3 regions of the Streptomyces sp. NPDC001970 genome follow, and region 1 is predicted to be linked to each of the others. Evidence: riboswitches for the same ligand, from Rfam matches in the RefSeq annotation. Region 1 holds a riboswitch; each other region holds the start of a gene.

The links. A riboswitch is a leader RNA that binds a small molecule or an ion and turns the genes downstream of it on or off. The one in region 1 is predicted to bind cobalamin.
Region 2: linked by a shared signal. The riboswitch ahead of cobN (cobaltochelatase subunit CobN) and the one ahead of ACWCP0_RS22740 (ribonucleoside-diphosphate reductase subunit alpha) in region 1 are both predicted to bind cobalamin.
Region 3: linked by a shared signal. The riboswitch ahead of ACWCP0_RS06170 (cobalamin biosynthesis protein) and the one ahead of ACWCP0_RS22740 (ribonucleoside-diphosphate reductase subunit alpha) in region 1 are both predicted to bind cobalamin.

What each region holds. Positions count from the first base shown of each region.
Region 1 is NZ_JBSFDW010000019.1:35,192-42,445, reverse strand. Features, by position in the region: gene ACWCP0_RS22770 (carbohydrate ABC transporter permease) at 1-109, opposite strand, end outside; gene ACWCP0_RS22765 (extracellular solute-binding protein) at 245-1,537, opposite strand; gene ACWCP0_RS22760 (GntR family transcriptional regulator) at 1,832-2,599, shown strand; gene ACWCP0_RS22755 (DUF3311 domain-containing protein) at 2,900-3,154, shown strand; gene mctP (monocarboxylate uptake permease MctP) at 3,151-4,776, shown strand; gene ACWCP0_RS22745 (GNAT family N-acetyltransferase) at 4,910-5,422, shown strand; cobalamin riboswitch at 5,465-5,589, shown strand; gene ACWCP0_RS22740 (ribonucleoside-diphosphate reductase subunit alpha) at 5,720-7,254, shown strand, end outside.
Region 2 is NZ_JBSFDW010000006.1:50,845-58,098, reverse strand. Features, by position in the region: gene ACWCP0_RS09885 (methyltransferase) at 1-531, opposite strand, end outside; gene ACWCP0_RS09880 (DM13 domain-containing protein) at 544-1,110, opposite strand; gene cobN (cobaltochelatase subunit CobN) at 1,213-4,851, opposite strand; cobalamin riboswitch at 4,886-5,029, opposite strand; gene ACWCP0_RS09870 (cobalamin biosynthesis protein CobG) at 5,103-6,464, shown strand; gene ACWCP0_RS09865 (precorrin-8X methylmutase) at 6,461-7,102, shown strand; gene ACWCP0_RS09860 (precorrin-2 C(20)-methyltransferase) at 7,111-7,254, shown strand, end outside.
Region 3 is NZ_JBSFDW010000003.1:349,855-357,108, forward strand. Features, by position in the region: gene ACWCP0_RS06165 (cobyric acid synthase) at 1-1,117, opposite strand, end outside; gene ACWCP0_RS06170 (cobalamin biosynthesis protein) at 1,114-2,073, opposite strand; cobalamin riboswitch at 2,105-2,244, opposite strand; gene ACWCP0_RS06175 (hypothetical protein) at 2,381-2,611, opposite strand; gene ACWCP0_RS06180 (anion permease) at 2,628-3,863, opposite strand; gene ACWCP0_RS06185 (class II aldolase/adducin family protein) at 4,129-4,863, shown strand; gene ACWCP0_RS06190 (alpha/beta hydrolase) at 5,048-6,175, shown strand; gene ACWCP0_RS06195 (hypothetical protein) at 6,310-7,254, shown strand, end outside.

The DNA.
Region 1 (7,254 bases):
GAACCTCCTTCGTTCCGGAAGGCGGTGGCGGGGTGTTCGCCGTCCCTGCCGCCCCCCGGGGCGCGTCCGGAGGAGCGGAGGCCACCGCTCCCTGGGAGTCCACGGTCATGGTCCTCTTCCTCGCGGTTCTGGGGCTCCCGTGCCCATCGGGCGCGGCCCGCGACGAAGCGGGCCGCTGGTCGGTGCGAAGGCCGGTGGTGCGGTCGGTGCGCGGGGCGCCGACCGCACCATCGGGCAGCTGCGACTACTCCTGGTTGACGCGCTCGGTGATCACCTTGTCGGCCGCCTCGCCGGCCTTCTTGGCGTCCTCACCCTTGAGCACCTTGGTCATGTACTCCTTGATCGGGTTGGGCGCGGTCTCGACGTTCGCCCAGCCCGGGGTGACCGGGGTGATCTTGCCGACGGGCGCGGACAGCGCCATCGCCTCGGCGAAGGAACCGGCCGGCGGCGTGAACTGCGCGGCGTCGTTGTTCGGCAGCAGGCCGCCCTCGGTCGCCTGGGCGTACTTGGCCATGTGGTCCTTGCCGGCCGCCAGGGCCAGCCACTCCTTGGCCAGGTCCTTGTTGGCGGAGCGCTCGGCGACGGCGAGGTTCGAGCCGCCGAAGAAGACGGAGCCCGGCTTGTCGGCGGTCTTGCCCGGGATCGGGAAGTAGCCGAAGTCGGCGGTCTTGCCTGCCGTCTTCATCGCGTCGATCGCGCCGCCGGCCTCCCAGCCGAGACCGATCCAGGACGCGACCCCGCCCTTGGGGACGACGTCCGTGGACTGCTGCGGCGTCGCCTCGTCCTTGTCCTTCGGGGCGGTCGAGTAGGACTGCAGCTCCTTGTAGAAGTTCATCGCCGCGACCGCCTCGGGGGAGGACAGGTTGCCCTTCCACTTGTCGCCGTCCTTGACCGCGAGGTCACCGCCCTCGTCCCAGACGAAACCGGCGTACACGTACCAGCTCTGGCCGGGCAGGTAGATCGGCTGGACCTTGGAGTCCGACGCCTTGATCTTCTTCAGACCGGCGAGCCACTCGTCGCGGGTCTTCGGCGGGTTCACGCCGGCCTTCTTGAAGAGGGCCTTGTCGTAGACGACGACACGGTTCGCGGCGTACCACGGGGCGGAGTAGAGCTTACCGTCCAGCTCGGCGGAGGTGAGCATGCCCTTGTTCCAACCGTCGTAGCCGAGCTCGGCCTTGTCCCCGGTGAGGTCGGCGAGGCCACCGGTGACGGCGTAGCCGGCGGTCTGGGTGTTGCCGAGCTCGAGGACGTCCGGCGGGGTGTCCTCGGAGAGGGCCGTGGTGACCTTCTCCTGGATTCCGTTCCACTGCTGGGTCTCGACCTTGACCTTGACGCCCTTGTGCTTGGCCTCGAACTCCTTGTTGACCTCCGCGATCCAGGCCTCCGGAGCGGACCCGTCCATGACCCAGACGGTGAGAGTCTTGTTGCCCCCGGCGTCGCTCTTGCCCTCGCCGCCCTTGTCGCTGTCGGAGCCACATGCGGCAATGCTGACCATCATGCCCGCGACGCCGATCGCCGCGATGAGCTTGCGCTTCACGCCACCCTCCTCAGGGATGCTGCAACCCCCCGCCCACCGCGAAGACATACGGAGACATACGCCGAGTACTGCTCGTGGGGCTGGGACTTGGTCTTTAATGGTTTAGACCAGTACTCGGGAGCTTGGCCTAGACCTTTAGGGGTGTCAAGGGTGTATAAGAAGGGCTGTCGCGTCCGTTATCGGACCGACACCTGAGGGAGGGCGACGACCCGTGACCGGAGCGTGCCACCATGTGAGCCGCAACAGACGGAGGTGCCGGTGACGGCAGCAGCACACGAGTCGGGAAGGCAGGCCATGGCCACGGACGGGGGCGGCACCGAGGCGGAGAACGGGACGGGAACCCGTACCGCGCGCGTGCCCAAGTACTACCGGCTCAAAAGGCACTTGCTCGACATGACGGAGACACTGCCGCCCGGCACGCCCGTACCGCCCGAACGCACGCTCGCCGCCGAGTTCGACACCTCGCGCACGACGGTCCGGCAGGCCCTCCAGGAGCTGGTCGTCGAGGGCCGGCTGGAACGGATCCAGGGCAAGGGCACCTTCGTCGCGAAGCCCAAGGTGTCGCAGGCCCTCCAACTCACCTCCTACACCGAGGACATGAAGGCACAGGGCCTGGAGCCCACCTCTCAACTACTGGACATCGGATACGTCACGGCCGACGACACACTGGCCGGCCTGCTGGACATCTCGCCGGGCGGCCGGGTGCTGCGGATCGAGCGGCTGCGGCTGGCGAGCGGCGAGCCGATGGCGATCGAGACGACCCATCTGTCGGCGAAGCGCTTCCCCGCGCTGCGGCGGTCGCTGGTCAAGTACACGTCCCTGTACACGGCGCTGGCCGAGGTGTACGACGTCCATCTGGCGGAGGCCGAGGAGACGATCGAGACCTCCCTGGCCACGCCCCGCGAGGCGGGACTGCTCGGTACGGACGTGGGCCTGCCGATGCTGATGCTGTCCCGGCACTCGCTGGACAGGAACGGCGAGCCGGTGGAGTGGGTGCGGTCGGTGTACCGCGGCGACCGGTACAAGTTCGTCGCGAGGCTGCAGCGGCCCGAGTCGGACTGAGGGCCGGGGAGTCCGGGGGCCGGCCTCCGGAACAGCACAGCGTCGCGCGGCCGCGGCGGGCGGAGACGGGCCGGCCGTGCCCCGGGGTATCCCGGGCGGCGGCCGAACGGTCCGGACGAGCGGTTGAGCGGTCGGAATCAGCCGCCGAGCGGTCGAATTCGGCCGCTGAGCGGCCGACCCGAGCCGCTCGGCGATTGCCGCGTCCGTTATTCGGACAAGGGTTCCATCAAGCGGAACCGTCGCCTAGATTTCGTGCGCGTTACATCAGCGCAGCTGATCAGCGACGGGACGGAGCCGCTCATGCCCGAAGTACCCGAACACAGAAAACCGATCGTCACGCCGGTACGGACGGTCGTGGCCCTCTGCCTGATCGCGCCGTTCGTCGCGATGCTCTGGGTCGGCTCGTACGCGAAGGTCGAGCCCACCTTCGCCGGGATCCCGTTCTTCTACTGGTACCAGATGCTCTGGGTCGTCGTCTCGACGGCGCTGACGATGGTGGCCTACGTGCTGTGGCAGCGTGACCAGCGCGCCCGCAAGGAAGGTGCGTCGAAGTGAAGGACGGCGTGAACGGCGTCGCACTCGCCGTCTTCATCTTCTTCTTCCTGGCCGTCACGGTCATGGGCTTCCTCGCGTCGCGCTGGCGCAGGGCCGAGAACGAGAACAGCCTGGACGAATGGGGCCTGGGCGGCCGCTCGTTCGGCACCTGGGTGACCTGGTTCCTGCTGGGCGGCGACCTCTACACCGCGTACACCTTCGTCGCCGTACCCGCGGCGATCTACGCGGCGGGCGCGGCGGGCTTCTTCGCGGTGCCGTACACGATCCTCGTCTATCCGCTGATCTTCACCTTCCTGCCGCGACTGTGGTCCGTGTCGCACAAGCACGGCTATGTGACGACGTCCGACTTCGTGCGCGGGCGCTTCGGCTCGAAGGGGCTGTCGCTGGCGGTCGCGGTGACCGGCATCCTCGCGACGATGCCGTACATCGCCCTGCAGCTCGTCGGCATCCAGGCCGTGCTGGACGTCATGGGCGTCGGCGGCGGCGAGAACACGAACTGGTTCATCAAGGATCTGCCGCTGCTGATCGCCTTCGGTGTGCTGGCGGCGTACACCTACTCGTCCGGGCTGCGGGCGCCGGCGCTGATCGCCTTCGTCAAGGACACGCTGATCTACATCGTGATCGCGGTCGCGATCATCTACATCCCGATCAAGCTCGGCGGCTTCGACGACATCTTCGCCAAGGCGGGCGAAGCGTACGCGCAGATCAACCCGGCGACGGACAAGCCGCGAGGCGCGCTGGTGCCCGGGGAGCTGGGCCAGTGGGGTTACGCCACGCTGGCGCTCGGCTCGGCGCTCGCGCTCTTCATGTATCCGCACTCGATCACGGCGACGCTGTCCTCGCGCAGCCGTGAGGTGATCCGGCGCAACACGACGATCCTGCCGCTGTACTCGCTGATGCTGGGACTGCTGGCGCTGCTCGGCTTCATGGCGATCGCTGCCGGGGTGAAGGTGACCAACGGTCAGCTCGCCATCCCGCAGTTGTTCGAGAACATGTTCCCCGACTGGTTCGCGGGTGTGGCCTTCGCGGCCATCGGGATCGGCGCGCTGGTGCCTGCAGCGATCATGTCGATCGCCGCGGCGAACCTCTTCACGCGGAACATCTACAAGGACTTCCTGAAGCCGGACGCGACACCGGCGCAGGAGACCAAGGTGTCGAAGCTGGTGTCGCTGCTGGTGAAGGTGGGCGCGCTGGCCTTCGTCCTGACGATGGACAAGACGGTCGCCATCAACTTCCAGCTGCTGGGCGGCATCTGGATCCTGCAGACCTTCCCGGCACTGGTCGGCGGCCTCTTCACACGGTGGTTCCACCGCTGGGCACTGATCGCGGGCTGGGCGGTCGGCATGCTGTACGGCACGATGGCGGCGTACGGGGTCGCGAGCCCCACACAGAAGCACTTCGGTGGGTCGTCGGCGGAGATTCCCGGGATCGGGGAGATCGGCTACATCGGCCTGACGGCCTTTGTGCTGAACGTGGTGGTCACGGTCGTCCTGACGTTCGTGCTGCGTGCGGTGAAGGCGCCGGACGGGATCGACGAGACGTCCCCGGAGGACTACACGGCGGACGCGGGGGACGCGGGCGTCAAGGCGGAGCTCCCCACGGTCGGCGCGAGCACGCACTGACCCACGGGAGGCTCTCGTCCGCGATCGGCGCAGGCTCGGTGAGCCTGCGCCGATCGCCGTCTCACGGCAGGGCCCTCGACGGGCGCCGGTGCTCGCCCGGACCGCCGTCGCCGCCGTGAGGAAGACTGCCGGCATGGACTTCATCATCAGGCGCGCCGAGCCCGCCGAGTACGAGACGCTCGGGGCGATCACGGCGGAGGCGTACCTCGGGGACGGGCTGCTCGACTTCGGGGAGGACGACGAGTACCTGCACACCTTGCGGGACGTGGCGGCGCGCGTCGAGGACGCCGAGGTACTGGTCGCCGTGGAGGCGCAGGGACGGGTGCTGGGCGGGGTGACCTTCGTCGCGTCCGGCGGCCCGTGGGCCGACATCGCTCGCGAGGGCGAGGCCGAGTTCCGGATGCTCGCCGTGGCCAGGGAGGGCCGTGGCAAGGGCGCCGGCGAGGCGCTCGTCCGGACGTGCGTCGACCGGGCACTGGCCACCGACGGGTGCGTGCGGCTCGTCCTGTCCACGCAGCCCTCGATGCACACCGCGCACCGCATCTACGAGCGTCTGGGCTTCGTACGGACCCCCGAGCGGGACTGGGAGCCGATCCCCGGGCTGGCCCTGCTGACGTACGCCCTGGAGCTCCGTCCGACGCCGTGACACAACATGTGGTGGGTGATGTAACTCCCCGCCCCCACATGTATGCTCATGCTCGCTGTCGCCGCAGGGGAATCCGGTGCGAACCCGGAACTGTCCCGCAATGGTGTGCCGGCGTGCATGTGCGCGCGCCTGCGAGTCCAAGGACCTGCCGACGGTGCGCCCGGACCGTCCGGCCCGGGTGCCCGAACGTCCGGGCCTCGCGGAAAGGCCGGTGGACGCGGCGCACCTGCCCCCACAGGCGTGCGCCCGTGCCCCGAGCGCCCCGCCGGCCCCGAGCCGAGCGAGGGAGAGCACCCCGTGACCATCGCGCCGCCCGATCCTGCTTCAGTGCAGCGTGCAGACCGAGCCGATGGGCCAGGCACCGCGCTGCTGCGGACCCTGACCGACCTCACCGCCGACCTCCCCGACACCGACCCGGGCCGGGTCGCCGCCGCCGCGCTCCGCGGCCGGCAGGCGGGCTCGGACGAGGCCGAGCTGCGGGAGCTCGCGACCGAGGCGGCCGCGGGGCTGATCTCCGAGGACCCGGCGTACTCGCGGCTCGCGGCCCGGCTGCTGAGCCTCACCATCACGGAGGAGGCGACCTCACAGGGGGCGGCCGCCTTCTCCGACTCCATCGCCGTGGGCCACCGCGAGGGCCTGATCGCGGACCGGACCGCCGCGTTCGTACGCACCCATTCCGCCCGGCTCGACGCGCTGATCGACGGCGCCGCGGACGACCGCTTCGGCTACTTCGGTCTGCGCACGCTCTACAGCCGCTACCTCCTGCGGCACCCGATCGCACGCAAGGTCATCGAGACGCCGCAGCAGTTCATGCTGCGCGTGGCCGCCGGGCTCGCCGAGGACGACTCGGTCCGCGCCCTCGACGAAGTCGCCGCGCTCTACGGGCTGATGAGCCGGCTCGACTATCTGCCCTCGTCCCCCACGCTCTTCAACTCCGGCACCCGCCACCCGCAGATGTCGTCGTGCTATCTGCTGGACTCCCCCCTCGACGAGCTCGACTCCATCTACGACCGCTACCACCAGGTCGCACGGCTCTCGAAGCACGCGGGCGGCATCGGCCTCTCGTACTCCCGTATCCGCTCACGCGGTTCGCTGATCCGCGGCACCAACGGCCACTCCAACGGCATCGTGCCGTTCCTGCGGACCCTCGACTCGTCGGTCGCCGCCGTGAACCAGGGCGGCCGCCGCAAGGGCGCGGCCTGCGTCTACCTGGAGACCTGGCACGCGGACATCGAGGAGTTCCTGGAGCTGCGCGACAACACGGGCGAGGAGGCGCGCCGTACGCACAACCTCAACCTCGCGCACTGGATCCCCGACGAGTTCATGCGCCGGGTGAACGCGGACGCCGACTGGTCCCTCTTCTCCCCGGCCGATGTGCCCGAGCTCGTGGACCTGTGGGGCGACGACTTCGACGCCGCGTACCGGAAGGCGGAGGCGGCAGGCCTCGCCCGCAGGACCATTCCGGCCCGCGACCTCTACGGCCGCATGATGCGCACCCTCGCGCAGACCGGCAACGGCTGGATGACCTTCAAGGACGCCTCCAACCGGACCGCCAACCAGACCGCCGAGCCCGGCACGGTCGTGCACTCCTCCAACCTCTGCACCGAGATCATCGAGGTCACGAACGACGGCGAGACGGCCGTCTGCAACCTGGGCTCGGTCAACCTGGGCGCCTTCGTCACCCCGGCCGGTGACATCGACTGGGAGCGGCTCGACGAGGCCGTCCGCACGGCCGTGACCTTCCTCGACCGCGTCGTCGACATCAACTTCTACCCGACCGAGCAGGCGGGCCGCTCCAACGCCAGGTGGCGCCCGGTGGGCCTCGGCGCGAT
Region 2 (7,254 bases), on a different contig from region 1:
GCAGAAGATCAACCGCGCCTTCTTCACGGCCAGCGAGGTCCTGGTCGGGCCGATGATCCGCTCGAACAGCTTCAGCGTGGAGGTGTGGATCTCCGTCACCATGCCCGTACCGACGACGAGGGTGTCCGCGTGCAGATGCGGCGCGAGCCGCTGCAGCTGGTCCTCGAGGAGGGCGAGGCTCTTGGGCACGCGCACCAGCAGGACGTCGATCCGGTCCGGGGGCGAGTCCTGGGTCGACAGCAGCCGTACGCCGTCGGCCTCGGCCGGCGTGCGGTTGCGGGCGAGATTGGCGCGGGTCGCCTGCTGGGTCAGGTACGAGTCGGTGATCTGCACGGGCCGGTGCGCGGCGAGCGCGGTGGTCAGGGCACCCCAGCGGTCGCCCAGGACGACGGCGGTGCCGACGGCCTCTTCGCCCTCCAGGTGGCGCAGCAGGTACTCGTCGGAGGCGTCCCAGGCGCGGAGCTGGTCACGGGGGTCCTCGGGAAAGCGCGTGAGGCCGAGGTCGCCCCATGACGTCGTGAAGGTGTTCATCGTCCTTTCAGGCTACGCGGCCGCCTTCGTGAGCTCCGCCGCGCCGAAGGAGACGTCGAAGCGGTCGCACCAGATGGCGACGCTGGAGTACGTGCCCAGATCGACGTCGGCGGGCAGCGCGTAGTTCTGGTCGCCCTTGTTGCCCTTGAGCTTCCCGAGGCTGACGTACGCGCCGTCGTCGAAGACGCGCCAGCCGGCCACGCCCTCCTTCACCGGTGCGTCGGTGAGCCAGACCCGCAGGTCGGGGCCGTTGCTCGTGTCGAGGCCCTCCAGCCGGAGCGTGCGCGAGCCGTCCGGGAGCTCGACGATCCTGACCGTGCCCTTCGTGGCGTGCTCATGACTGATGAACGAGCCCGAGGCGAGGGTCACGGGGGTCGCGGGCGAGGAGGGCGCGGAAGCGGACGCGTCCGGGGTGGCGGAGGCGGCCGGGGGCACCGCGGCCGGAAGCTCCTCGCGCACGGTCCGGTCGACGAACAGCTGCCACGGCTGGAACCAGTACAGACCGAAGCCGAGCGCCACCGCCACCACCGCCAGGATGATGGCGACGACCGGCTTCCTCAACACTGCTGCTGCCTTCATGCCCCTATTGAAGCGGGGACCGCGCCCCCGGCGGGCCTTTTGGCCGGTGACGGAATTCTTACGGCGGGACGGTGCGGCAGGGGCGCGCTCACCGGAAGCCACCTAGTCGTCGCCCTCCAAGTCGCCCTCGGTCTCCAGGAACACCTGCCGAAGCGCCTCCAGCACCGCCGGGTCGGGCTTGGCCCACATACCGCGGGACTCGGCTTCCAGGAGGCGTTCGGCGATGCCGTGGAGGGCCCAGGGGTTGGCCTGCTGCAGGAACTCGCGGTTCTCGGGGTCCAGGACGTACGCCTGGGTGAGCTTGTCGTACATCCAGTCGGCGACGACGCCGGTGGTGGCGTCGTAGCCGAACAAGTAGTCCACGGTAGCGGCGAGTTCGAAGGCGCCCTTGTAGCCGTGGCGGCGCATCGCCTCGATCCACTTGGGGTTGACGACCCGCGCGCGGAAGACGCGGGACGTCTCCTCGACCAGCGTCCGCGTACGGACCGTCTCGGGTCGGGTGGAGTCGCCGATGTACGCCTCGGGCGCGGTGCCGCGCAGGGCGCGGACGGTGGCGACCATGCCGCCGTGGTACTGGAAGTAGTCGTCGGAGTCGGCGATGTCGTGCTCGCGCGTGTCCGTGTTCTTCGCGGCGACCGCGATCCGCTTGTACGCCGTCTCCATCTCCTCGCGCGCCGGGCGTCCTTCGAGCCCGCGGCCGTACGCGTAGCCGCCCCACACCGTGTAGACCTCGGCGAGGTCCGCGTCGGTGCGCCAGTCGCGGGAGTCGATCAGCTGCAGCAGGCCGGCGCCGTACGTGCCCGGGCGGGAGCCGAAGATACGGGTCGTGGCGCGGCGTTCGTCGCCGTGCTCGGCGAGGTCCGCCTGGGCATGGGCCCGTACGTGGTTGACGTCGGCGGGCTCGTCGAGCGCGGCGGCGAGCCGTACCGCGTCGTCGAGCAGTCCGATGACGTGCGGGAACGCGTCCCGGAAGAATCCGGAGATGCGGAGCGTGACATCGATGCGCGGGCGGCCCAGCTCCTCGGCCGGGACGGGCTCCAGGCCGGTGACGCGGCGCGACGCGTCGTCCCAGACGGGCCGGACCCCGAGCAGGGCGAGGGCCTCGGCGACGTCGTCGCCCGCCGTACGCATCGCGCTCGTCCCCCACAGGGAGAGGCCGACGGAGGTCGGCCAGTCGCCGTTGTCGGTGCGGTAGCGCGTGAGCAGCGAATCGGCGAGGGCCTGGCCGGTCTCCCAGGCGAGGCGGGAGGGGACGGCCTTGGGGTCGACGGAGTAGAAGTTGCGGCCGGTCGGCAGGACGTTGACCAGTCCGCGCAACGGCGAGCCGGACGGACCGGCCGGGACGAAGCCGCCGTTCAGCGCGTGGACGCTGTTGTCGAGTTCGTCGGTCGTGGCGGACAGGCGCGGGACGACCTGCTGGGCGGCGAACTGCAGGATCTCGGCCACCTGCGGGCCGTGGCCCGCTGCCACGGCCGGCACCGCGGCCGGGTTCCAGTCCGCCGCCTCCATCGCCTCGACCAGCGCACGGGCCGTGGCCTCCGCCTCGTCGGCGGTCGTACGGGTCGCGGCGGACTCGTCGAGGCCGAGGGCTTCGCGCAGTCCGGGCAGGGTGGTCGTGCCGCCCCAGATCTGCCGCGCACGGAGGATCGACAGGACGAGATTGACCCGCTCGGGGCCGGTGGGCGCGCCGCCGAGGACGTGCAGTCCGTCGCGGATCTGGGCGTCCTTGACCTCGCACAGCCAGCCGTCGACGTGGAGCAGGAAGTCGTCGAAGCCGTCGTCGTCGGGGCGGTCGTCCAGGCCGAGGTCGTGGTCGAGCCTGGCGGCCTGGATCAGCGTCCAGATCTGGGCGCGGACGGCGGGCAGCTTCGCCGGGTCCATGGAGGAGATCTGCGCGTACTCGTCGAGCAGCTGCTCCAGGCGTGCGATGTCGCCGTACGAGTCGGCGCGGGCCATCGGCGGCACGAGATGGTCGATGAGCGTGGCGTGCGCCCGGCGCTTGGCCTGGGTGCCCTCGCCCGGGTCGTTGACCAGGAACGGGTAGACGAGCGGCAGGTCGCCGAGCGCCGCGTCGGGCGCGCAGGCGGCGGACAGGCCGGCGTTCTTGCCGGGCAGCCACTCCAGGTTCCCGTGCTTGCCGAGGTGGATCATCGCGTCGGCGCCGAAGCCGCCGTCGTCCTCCGCGGCCGCGATCCAGCGGTAGGCGGCGAGGTAGTGGTGCGAGGGCGGCAGATCGGGGTCGTGGTAGATCGCGATCGGGTTCTCACCGAAGCCGCGCGGGGGCTGGATGAGGATCAGCAGGTTGCCGCGCCGCAGGGCGGCCAGCACGATGTCGCCCTCCGGGTTGCGGGAGCGGTCCAGGAACATCTCGCCCGGCGCCGGGCCCCAGTGCTGCTCCACGTGCTCGCGCAGCTCCTGCGGGAGCGTGGCGTACCAGCGCCTGTAGTCGGCCGCCGGGATACGGACCGGGTTGCGGGCGAGCTGCTCGTCGGTGAGCCAGTCCCGGTCGTGGCCGCCCGCCTCGATGAGCGCGTGAATCAGTTCGTCGCCGGAGCGGCCGGGGGCACCTCCCGTGCCGGAGGCCACGGGGGAGAGGCCGGGGATCTCCTCCGTACCGAAGTCGTAGCCCTCGTCGCGGAGTCGGCGCAGCAGAGCGACGGCGGACGCGGGGGTGTCGAGGCCGACGGCGTTGCCGATGCGGGAGTGCTTCGTCGGGTACGCGGACAGGACGAGCGCGAGGCGCTTGCCGGCGTTCGGGATGTGGCGCAGCCGCGCGTGCCGTACGGCGATCCCGGCGACGCGGGCCGCGCGCTCGGCGTCGGCGACGTACGCGGGCAGGCCGTCCTCGTCGATCTCCTTGAAGGAGAACGGGACGGTGATGAGGCGGCCGTCGAACTCGGGGACCGCGACCTGGCTCGCGGCGTCCAGCGGGGACAGCCCCTCGTCGCTCTCCTCCCATGTGCTGCGCGACCCGGTCAGGCACAGCGCCTGCAGGACGGGCACGTCGAGCGCGGCGAGCGCACCCGCGTCCCAGGACTCGTCGTCGCCGCCGGCCTGTGCCTCTGCGGGCCTGGTGCCGCCCGCGGCGAGGACGGTGGTGACGACGGCGTCGGCGCCTCGGAGCCGGTCGAGCAGCTCGGGCTCGGGGGCGCGGAGCGATGCGACGTAGAGGGGAAGGGCCTGACCACCCGCGTCCTCGACGGCGTCGCAGAGGGCGCCGACGAAGGCGGTGTTGCCGCTCATGTGGTGGGCGCGGTAGTAGAGGACCGCGACCGTGGGGCCGGTCGTGCTGCGCGGGGTGCGGTCGAGGGGGCCCCAGGTGGGGGCGGGCGCCGGCGGCTCGAAGCCGTGGCCGGTGAGCAGGACCGTGTCGGACAGGAACCGGGCGAGCTGCTCCAGGTTGGCCGGCCCGCCGTGCGCGAGGTAGGCGTGCGCCTCGGCCGCGATGCCGATGGGGACGGTGGACGCCTCCATCAGCTGTGCGTCGGGGGCCTGTTCGCCGGTGAGGACCACCACGGGCCGCGCCTGCGCGAGCAGTGCGTCGATCCCCTCCTGCCAGGCACGGATGCCACCGAGGAGGCGTACGACGACGAGGTCCGTGCCGTCGAGCAGCGCGGGCAGCTCCTCCAGCGCGAGGCGGGAGGGGTTGGCGAAGCGGTGGTCGACCGGGCCTGTGGCCGCGCGGGCGCTGAGCAGGTCGGTGTCGGAGGTCGACAGCAGCAGGATCGTCGCGTGCGTCATCGCGTGCGCAGGCCTTCCTCGGGGTGTCCGCGCCCCGGGTGGTCGTAGGACGGCGGGAGTTCCTGACTCACCTGGCCGCGTGACGAGGCCCGGTTCACAGTGGCGGGACCGCGCCGGAATCTCACCGGGCTTCCTCCCTAGGGTCCTGGGACCCTGTGCCGTCTGCATAGTAGAGGCTGCTCGCTGCCACCGGGGCGGTCACCTCGGAGGAGCCCGAAGGACGCGGGCAGGGACGTGGGGAGGACGTGGGTATGCTCGCCGCCATGCCGCCGACACCACCAACACCCCCGGACCGGGGCGAAACCCGCATACGGGACCGGGGAGATGCCTGCCCGGGAGCACTGCGGCTGCATGCGGCGGACGACGGCGGGCTGGCCCGACTCCGGCTTCCCGCAGGTCTTCTGACGTCTCGTCAGGTCGAGGTTCTGGCCGCGTCCGCCGAGGCGTTGGGAGACGGTGCGCTGAGCATCACCTCGCGCGGGAACGTGGAGCTGCGCGGCCTCGGCGAGGGCTGCGGGGCAGAACTCGCGGCGCTGCTCCGCAAAGCCGGGCTGCTTCCCTCCGAGACCCATGAGCGGGTACGGAACCTGGTGGCATCGCCGCTCGCCGGACTCGACGGACTCGGCTGTGCCGATGTGCAGTTGTGGGCACGACGACTGGACGAACTGCTGTGCGCGAGCGACTGGGCGGCCGGGCTTTCGGGGCGTTTCCTGTTCGCGCTGGACGACGGGCGCGGGGATGTGGCGGGGCTCGGTGCGGATGTGACCTTGCTCGCAGAGCCGGGAGGTGTGGCGGTCCTGCGCGTCGGGCCGCAGGCCTTCCGCGTCCGCACCGCTGACGCGCCGCGTGCCGCCCTCGCCGCGGCCGAAGCGTTCCTCGCCGCGGCGGCCGCGGCGGGCACGGGGGCGTGGCGGGTGCGGGAGCTGCCCGTGGGGCAGGCCGTGCCGGTGGGGGCGTATCTGGAGGCGGCGGGTGTCGCGGCGGAGCTCTTCCCGTTCGGAGCCCGTCCGGCGGTCGAGGACGGACATCCGGGCCCGCAGCCGGTTCCCGGTCCTGTCCCGGGGTCCGGGGCGGAGCCCCCGTCCGGGAAGGGGCGGGGTGGGGAGGACACCGCCGGAGGCCGGCCGGCCGCGGGCCCCCTCCCCGGGGTCGTCCAAGGGGCCGAAAGCTGGGCCCTGTCGGTCGGAGCGCCGCTCGGACGGCTCACCGTCCGCCAGGTGCGGGCGCTGCTGCCCGCGCCCGGGGGCGAGGTGCGGCTCACTCCGTGGCGCGGGGTGGTCGTGCCCGGCTTCGCGGATCGCGACGCGGCCGATGCACGGCTTGCCGCACTCGCGCGGGCGGGGTTCATCACCGCACCTCACTCCGCCTGGTACGGCGCCTGCACCGGCCGGCCCGGGTGCGCCAAGTCCCTGTCCGACGTACGGGCGGACGCGGCGCCGGGCGGCGGCCTGCCCGTGTACTGGTCGGGCTGCGAACGGCGCTGCGGGCGTCCCCACGGGGCGTACGTGGACGTGGTCGCGACGGGCGGCGACCGCTACGAGGTGAACGGCGTGCCCGTCACCCGAACTGCACTGGCCGACGCCGTGACGGCGGCGTCACGTACGAGGAAATGAGCGAGAGCACCGTGTTCGACTACGAGAAGGACGGCGCGGAGATCTACCGCCAGTCCTTTGCCACCATCCGCGCCGAGGCCGACCTCTCCGCGCTCCCCGCCGACGTCAGCCAGGTCGCGGTGCGGATGATCCACGCCTGCGGCATGGTCGACCTCGTCCGCGATCTCGCGTACTCGCACGCCGTGGTGGCCCGCGCCCGCGAGGCCCTGCGCGCCGGCGCACCCATCCTGTGCGACGCCCGGATGGTCGCCAGCGGCGTCACCCGCAAGCGGCTGCCCGCCGACAACGAGGTGATCTGCACGCTCTCCGACCCGTCCGTGCCGGCACTCGCCGCCGAGCTCGGAACGACCCGGAGCGCCGCTGCCCTCGAACTGTGGCGCGACCGCCTCGAAGGCTCGGTCGTCGCCGTGGGCAACGCGCCCACCGCACTCTTCCGGCTCCTGGAGATGATCGAGGAGGGCGCACCCCGTCCGGCGGCCGTCATCGGCGTCCCGGTCGGCTTCATAGGCGCCGCCGAGTCCAAGGACGCGCTCGCCGGGCACAGCAGCGGCATCGAGCACCTGGTGGTACGCGGGCGGCGCGGCGGAAGCGCCATGGCCGCGGCGGCGATCAACGCGATGGCGAGTGAGGCGGAATGAGCAGCGGGATGACGACCGGGAAGCTGTACGGAGTCGGGCTCGGTCCCGGCGACCCGTCCCTGATGACCCTGCGGGCGGCCGAAGTCGTCGCGGAGGCGGACGTCGTCGCGTATCACAGTGCCCGGCACGGCCGTTCCATCGCCCGCTCGATC
Region 3 (7,254 bases), on a different contig from region 1:
CCCGCACCGGCAGCAGTCCGAGCCCCGCCACGGAGCCGGCACGCGACTCGACCTCGTCGTCGATGTGTTCCCCGAGCAGCTGGAAGCCGCCGCAGATGCCGAGCACGGGGCGGCCGTCCACCGCACGGCGCACCAGCGCGTCGGCGAGGCCCCGCTCGCGCAGCCACTCCAGCGCGCGGACGGTACCGCGCGTGCCGGGCACGACCACCAGGTCGGCGTCCACCAACTCCTCGGCGCGGTCCACGAAGCGCACGACCACGCCGGGTTCGGCCGCCAGCGCGTCCACATCGGTGAAGTTGGACATCAGAGGCACCGCGCACACCGCGACCCGCAGCACGTCCTCCCCGGCCGGCGGGGCGACCACGGACTCCCTGACCGCGCCCCGCAGGGACACGCGCAGGCCGTCCTCCTCGTCGATGCCGAGGCCGTGCGCGTACGGCAGGACGCCGTACGTCCGCCGGCCGGTCAACCCGTGCAGCATGTCCAACCCCGGTTCCAGCAGCGTCACATCGCCCCGGAACTTGTTGACGAGGTAGCCCGCGATCAGCTCCTGGTCCTCCCGGGCGAGCAGCGCCGTCGTACCGAAGAACTGCGCGAAGACCCCGCCCCGGTCGATGTCCCCGACCACCAGCACCGGGAAACGCGCGGCCCGTGCGATGCCCATGTTGACGATGTCGGTGCGGCGCAGGTTGATCTCGGCGGGGCTGCCCGCGCCCTCGCAGATGACGGCGTCGTACGTGCTCCGCAACTTCTCCAGGCACTCCATGACCGGTTCGAAGAGTGCCTGCTGCCTGCCCCCGTGGTAGCCGCGCGCGCTCAGTTCGCCCACCGGCTTGCCCATCAGGACGACCTGGCTGGAGCGGTCGCTGCCCGGTTTCAGCAGCACCGGGTTCATGAGCGCCGACGGCTCCACGCGCGCCGCCTGCGCCTGCATGGCCTGCGCCCGGCCGATCTCCGCACCTTCCCGGGTCACAAAGGAGTTGAGGGACATGTTCTGTCCCTTGAAAGGCGCGACCTTCACGCCCTGGCGCACCAGCCACCGGCAGATCCCGGCCGTGACGACGCTCTTGCCGGCGTCCGACGTGGTTCCGGCGACCAGCAGTCCGCCCCCGCTCATGCGGGCCTCCCCTTCATCCCCTTCAGGGCCCCGGCGGCCGCCCGCGCGCCCGCGCACGCCACGAGTGCCAGCACCCCCACGCGCCTCGACAGCCGTACCGCACGCTCGATGTCCGCGACCTCGACGGCCCGGCCGCCGCTGTTGAGCACGGGGCGGTGCTCGACTCGTCCGGCGTACGAGAGCGTCCCGCCGAGCCGTACGCCGAGAGCCCCCGCGAACGACGCCTCCACCGGGCCCGCGTTGGGGCTCGGGTGCTTCGCGGCGTCCGCGCGCCAGGCCCGTACGGCACCGCGGGGGTTGCCGCCGGCGAGCACCGCGAGTGCGGCGGTGAGGCGGGCGCCCGGCCAGCCGGCGGCGTCGTCGAGCCGCGCCGAGGCCCAGCCGTACCGGCGGTGGCGGGGCGACTTGTGACCCACCATCGCGTCCAGCGTGTTCACGGCACGGAAGCCCACCAGCCCGGGAACTCCGCCGAGCGCACCCCACACGAGTGCGCCGACGACGGCGTCGGAGGTGTTCTCGGCGACGGACTCGACGACCGCGCGGGCGATCCCGGGGCCGTCCAGCGCCTGCGGGTCGCGCCCGCACAGATGCGGCAGCCGCTCCCGGGCGACCTCGATGTCACCGGCCGCCAGTGCCCCGCCGATCGCCCGGGCCTCCCGCCCCAGCGACGTACCGCCGACGACGGCCCAGGTGGCCGCGGCGGTCAGCGCGATGGACGCCGTACGGGAACGGCGTACGGAAGCAGCGGCCAGCGCACCCGCTGCGATCGCGCCCCCGGCGCACACGACGGTGTGCACGGCGCCCCACCCGCGGTGGTCGCGCCACAGCACCCGTTCGACGGCAGCGGCGGCCCGGCCGAACGCGGCGACCGGATGTCCTCGGCGCGGATCGCCGAAGAGCAGGTCGCCGGCGAGTCCGGCAGCTGCACCGCATGCAAAGGTCCGCTCTGCACGCATGTTCGTCCTCACTCAGGGTCCGCGCCCTGGCTCGACGTGACCGGCGGTGAGAGTTCCTGGCTCCGGGAGTGGAGTGCACCCGTGACAGTGGCGGGACCGCGCCGGATTCGCACCGGCTTCCTCTTCTGCCGCCGTAAATGGCTCCGGAAGTCCACCACGGCCGCGAACACCCGTCAACTCGCCCCTGACCTGCGGCGGGACAGTGTGCGCAGTCCCACAGCGGAGTCCGGCTGCGAGTCCGACGTACGACAGGGGCCGGACGCACCCGAAGGTGTGTCCGGCCCCTGTGACGAGGATGCGCCGGCTGTCAGACGACGATCAGGTGGATCCCGTACGCCACGGCCGCAGCGCACAGCGCGAAGCAGGCGTAGGCGCCCGTGCGCGCGAGGGCCGCGGAACCGCCCGAACCACCCTGCGCGGAGGCGGCTTGCTGCTTGGCGAGGCCCACGATGCCCAGGGTGAACAGGCCCACCAGCGCGACGGTGACGACGAGGCTCACGCCGAAGACGGAGCCGAGAGCTGCCCAGTCGATCTTCATGCTGTTCGTTACTTCCTTACACCGTGGCGGCGGGTGCGGGTGCGGGTGCGGGGGCGGGCTCACCGGCGGCCGCGGGAGCGGCCGGCGCGGGGATGGTGACCTTGAGGCCGTCCAGCGAACCGGCCCCGGCGTCGGTGCCGTTCGCGCCGATCTCGTCGTCGGTGACATTGGTGTGGTCGACCGGCTTGCGGCGCGAGAGCGACCAGATCACACCCGAGCCCGCGATCAGCAGCAGCGCGACGGCGGCGATGCCCCAGGCGCCCTGGCTGGTCAGGAACTCGGCGGCGGCGCCCACGGCCGCGGCGGCCGGCAGTGTCAGACCCCAGGCGACGAACATCCGGGTGGCGGTGGACCAGCGGACCACGCCGCCCTTGCGGCCGAGGCCCGCGCCCATCACGGCGCCTGAGCAGGACTGGGTGGTGGAGAGCGAGAAGCCGAGGTGCGAGGAGGCCAGGATCACCGTCGCGGCGCTGGTCTGGGCGGCGAAGCCCTGCTGCGGCTGGAGGTCGGTCAGGCCCTTGCCCATGGTGCGGATGATGCGCCAGCCGCCCAGGTACGTACCGAGCGCGATCGCCAGACCGGCGGAGACGATGACCCACATCGGGGGGTTCGAGCCGGGGGCGAGGACGCCGCCGGTGACCAGGGCCAGGGTGATGACACCCATGGTCTTCTGCGCGTCGTTGGTGCCGTGGGCGAGGGAGACGAGTCCGGCCGAGGCGATCTGGCCGGCGCGGTAGCCCTTGGACGTGGCCTTGTCGTCGGCCTTGGCGCCGATCCTGTACGTCAGCTTCGTCGCGAAGAGCGCGGCGAGGCCCGCCACGACCGGCGCGGCGATGGCCGGGATCAGGACCTTGGTGACGATGGTCCCGCCGTTGACGGCGGAGAAACCGGCGGACATCACGGCGGCGCCGATGAGACCGCCGAAGAGTGCGTGCGAGGAGCTGGACGGCAGGCCCAGCAGCCAGGTGAAGAGGTTCCACAGAATGGCGCCGACGAGCGCCGCGAAGATCACTTCGGTGCGTATGCCTTCTTCGTTGATGATCCCGCCGGAGATCGTCTTGGCGACCTCGACGGACAGGAATGCGCCGACAAGATTCAGCACGGCGGACATGGCCACCGCCGTCTTGGGCTTGAGTGCGCCGGTCGAGATGGTCGTCGCCATCGCGTTGGCTGTGTCGTGGAAACCGTTCGTGAAATCGAACACGAGCGCGGTGACGATCACGATCCCGAGCAGAAGCGTGATGTTTTCCATTTACCCAGGCTTCTTTTGGATGTCAGTGGCTCGCCGACCGTAGGCAACCTGGATGAACGGAAGGTGAACTGAGGCGGGCGGCGTGGTGTCCCAAGGTGGATGCACCCACTCCGCCTGCGAAGGGAAGAGTGGCGGAAACCGGGCTAATGCGGGGTTTCGCGGGCGGGCAGCCGGGTCGTCGATCCGCCGAGGAGATCCTGCTCACTCCCGGCCGCTCGGAAGGCTTCGGCCGCTGTTGCGTCGCATGCCCTGAAAGGATCACCGCATGACCAGGCAGCAGGGACAGGCACCGGGGCGGGACCAGCCAAACGAGCAGCGGCACGAGCAGCGGCAGGACCAGCGGGAGGACGTGGTCGGCCGGGCCTGGGCGGACCTCGTGGCCACCGCCCGCAGAACCGCGGTGGACGGACTCGTCGTCGGGACCTCGGGCAATGTCTCCGTACGGGTCTCCACGGACGACGGCGAGCTGGTCCTGGTCACCCCGAGCGGAGTGCCCTACGACCGGCTCGGCGCGCAGGCCCCCGTCGCCGTCGGCCTCGACGGGCGGCAGCTGCTCGGCGCGCTCACCCCCACCAGCGAGCTGCCGCTGCATCTGGAGATCTACCACGCCACGGACGCGACGGCCGTCGTGCACACCCATGCCGTGCACGCCACCGCCGTCTCCACCCTGGTCACCGAGCTGCCGTTGATCCACTACATGGCCGCGGCCCTCGGCGGCCCCGTCCGTGTCGCCCCGTACGCCCTCTACGGGACGGACGAGCTGGCCGCGAACATGCTCCGGGCCCTCGCGGACCGCACGGGCTGTCTCCTCCAGAACCACGGAACCGTCACGTACGGAGCCTCGCTCGACCAGGCATACGACCGGACGGCCCAGCTGGAGTGGATGTGCCGGGTCTGGCTCACCGCGAGCTCCGTCCCCGGCCGGGAGCCGTCCCTGCTCTCGCCCGCCCAGCTCGACGAGGTGCGCGACAAGCTCCGGACCTACGGCCAGTCCCGCTGACAGCGCCGCGTACGCCGCTCCCTCCGGACGCCTGGCCGCACTGCGCCTCTGGCCGCGCCGCGCCTCTGACCGCGCTGTGCACACCACTCCGGCCGGGCGCGTGGATCACGCCGATCGCACGGCGGCGTCACCCGCCGTGCCCTGTCCACTGGCAGCACTGCGGTGACGCGCCGACACTGGAGCAGTGCGCCCGGTTACAGCGACGGCAGCGGCCGTCACCACTCTCATAGGTCTCGGTGCGGCCACCTTCGCGGCCGGCCGTTACGCCAGCGACGCCGCGCTCAAGGTGCCGCCCGGACGGCCCTTCCCAGGCGAGCCCCGGCTCACCGTCCACGCCACGGGGCCGGGCCGTATCACCCTCACCCGCAGCCTCGTCTCCCTTCGGCCCGGTACGTACGGACTCACCGGCACCGATGTGCACGCGATCGTCGGCCCCGTCCTCGAGGACGTACCGCACGCCGCGGACACCGTCGTGCGCCGGCTGGAGAGCGTCGGGCACGGCAGCCTCGACATCGGCACCAAGGTGCGGCTCACCCCGCAGGTGCACAGCGGCACCCCGAGCAGCGCCCTCGGCATCGACCACGAGGACGTGGACATCCCCGGTGAACTGGGCTCGCTGCCCGCCTGGTTCGTCCGCGGCCCCCGCAGCACGTGGATCATCGCCGTGCACGGTCTGGGTGCCACGCGGCAGCACGCCCTGAACCTCATGCCCTTCCTCGTCGGCCGGCAGCTGCCCGTGCTGGCCGTCGCCTACCGCGGGGACCCCGGCGCGCCCGGCTCCCCGGACGGCCTCGGCCACCTCGGCGACTCCGAGTGGCGCGACCTCGACGCCGCCGTCCGGTACGCCGTGCGCAGCGGCGCCGAGCGCGTGATCGTGCACGGCTGGTCCACCGGCGCCGCAATGGCTTTGCACGCCGCCGCCAATTCCTCCTACCGCGACCGTATCGCCGGGCTCGTCCTCGACTCCCCGGTGCTCGACTGGCAGGCCACCCTGCGCGCTCTCGCCACCGCCCGGCGCACCCCGTCCTTCCTGCTGCCGCTCGCCGTGCGCGCGGCCCAGGGCCGCACCGGGCTGCACGGCGACCGGCTGCGGGAGGCCGCCGACCCGGACGCCCTGCGCGTCCCCACGCTGATCTTCCACGGCCCCGACGACAGGCTCGCGCCCTGGGGTCCTTCCCGGGAGCTCGCTGCCCGCCGCCCGGACCTGGTCAGCCTCCAGACCGTGCCCGACGCTCCGCACGGCGCCATGTGGAACGTGGACCCGGCCCGCTACGAGGAGGCCCTCCGCCGCTTCCTCACCCCCCTTGTCTAGCAACCATTCCCGCAGCCCCGCGGCACCTTCCGAGCAGCGGCGGAGCGACTCCGGAGCCGCCCCGCGGCAAGCCCGTTCCGCGAGATCACGGATTCCGTTTGGGCTTTCGGGCCGTCAACGGGAAGACTGCTCCCGTGACGTCCCGTAACCTGCGCGACTCCAGACTCCGTCTTGTCCGCCCTCGTCCCACCGTCACGGCCCGCCGCGCCGTGTCGAACCGGCGTACGCGCCCCGCTCCGCGCCCGCCCGAGGGCACCCCGCCCGCCGCGGAACTGGCCCGCCAGGCGCGCGAGGTCCTCGCCGACGCGGTCCGTGTCGCCCGCTGGGCCGCGGCCGTGCGCGACGCGGCCGTCGGCCCGGCCGCGCTGGAACGTGCCGCGGACGCGCTGGAGCTGACGCCGGACCAGGTGAGCGCGGGCTGGGACCGCGCCCGGCTCGCCGGACTCGTCGAGCTCCACGGCGCCACCGCACGCCCCGGCTGGCGGCTGAACGCCTGGGACCGCGACGACACCGCCGTGCTGCGGGGCTGGGTCGCGCTCTTCGACGCCTGGTCCCTCGTCCACCCCGCGCCCGCCGACGTCGCCCCCGCGGCGGTCGCCGAGGTCGTCGAAGCCGTCCCCCAGGTGCTCTCCCTGCTCCAGCTCTCCGCCGGCCCCGTGCTCGTACCGGCTCTGCTCGACCTGCTGCAGCAGCGCGTCGTGGAACTCCGCGAGGAGCGCTGCGAAGTGCCCTACGGGGCCCAGCCCGACCCCGCCATGACCGGGCCCGGGACGGTCCGGTCCGACGTTCCCCTCTCCGCCCTGCTCGACTGGGCCCTGGAGGGCCTCGCCGCCGTGGGCGCGCTCACGCTCGGCCCGGGCCAGGCCGCCCTCACCCCGCTCGGGAACTGGGCGGTCTGGGTCAAGCTCGAACAGATCTGTGTCGCCGCCCAGAGCCCCGCAGGCCATATCGAGCACTCCGCCGAGGACATGCTCCGCGCCTGCGCCGGGCTCACCCCCGGGCCCGCCCGTGACGAGTACCGTGCCTGGCTCGCCGCCCGTACGGTCTCCAGCGCCGTCAGCGAACTCCTCGCCGCCGCC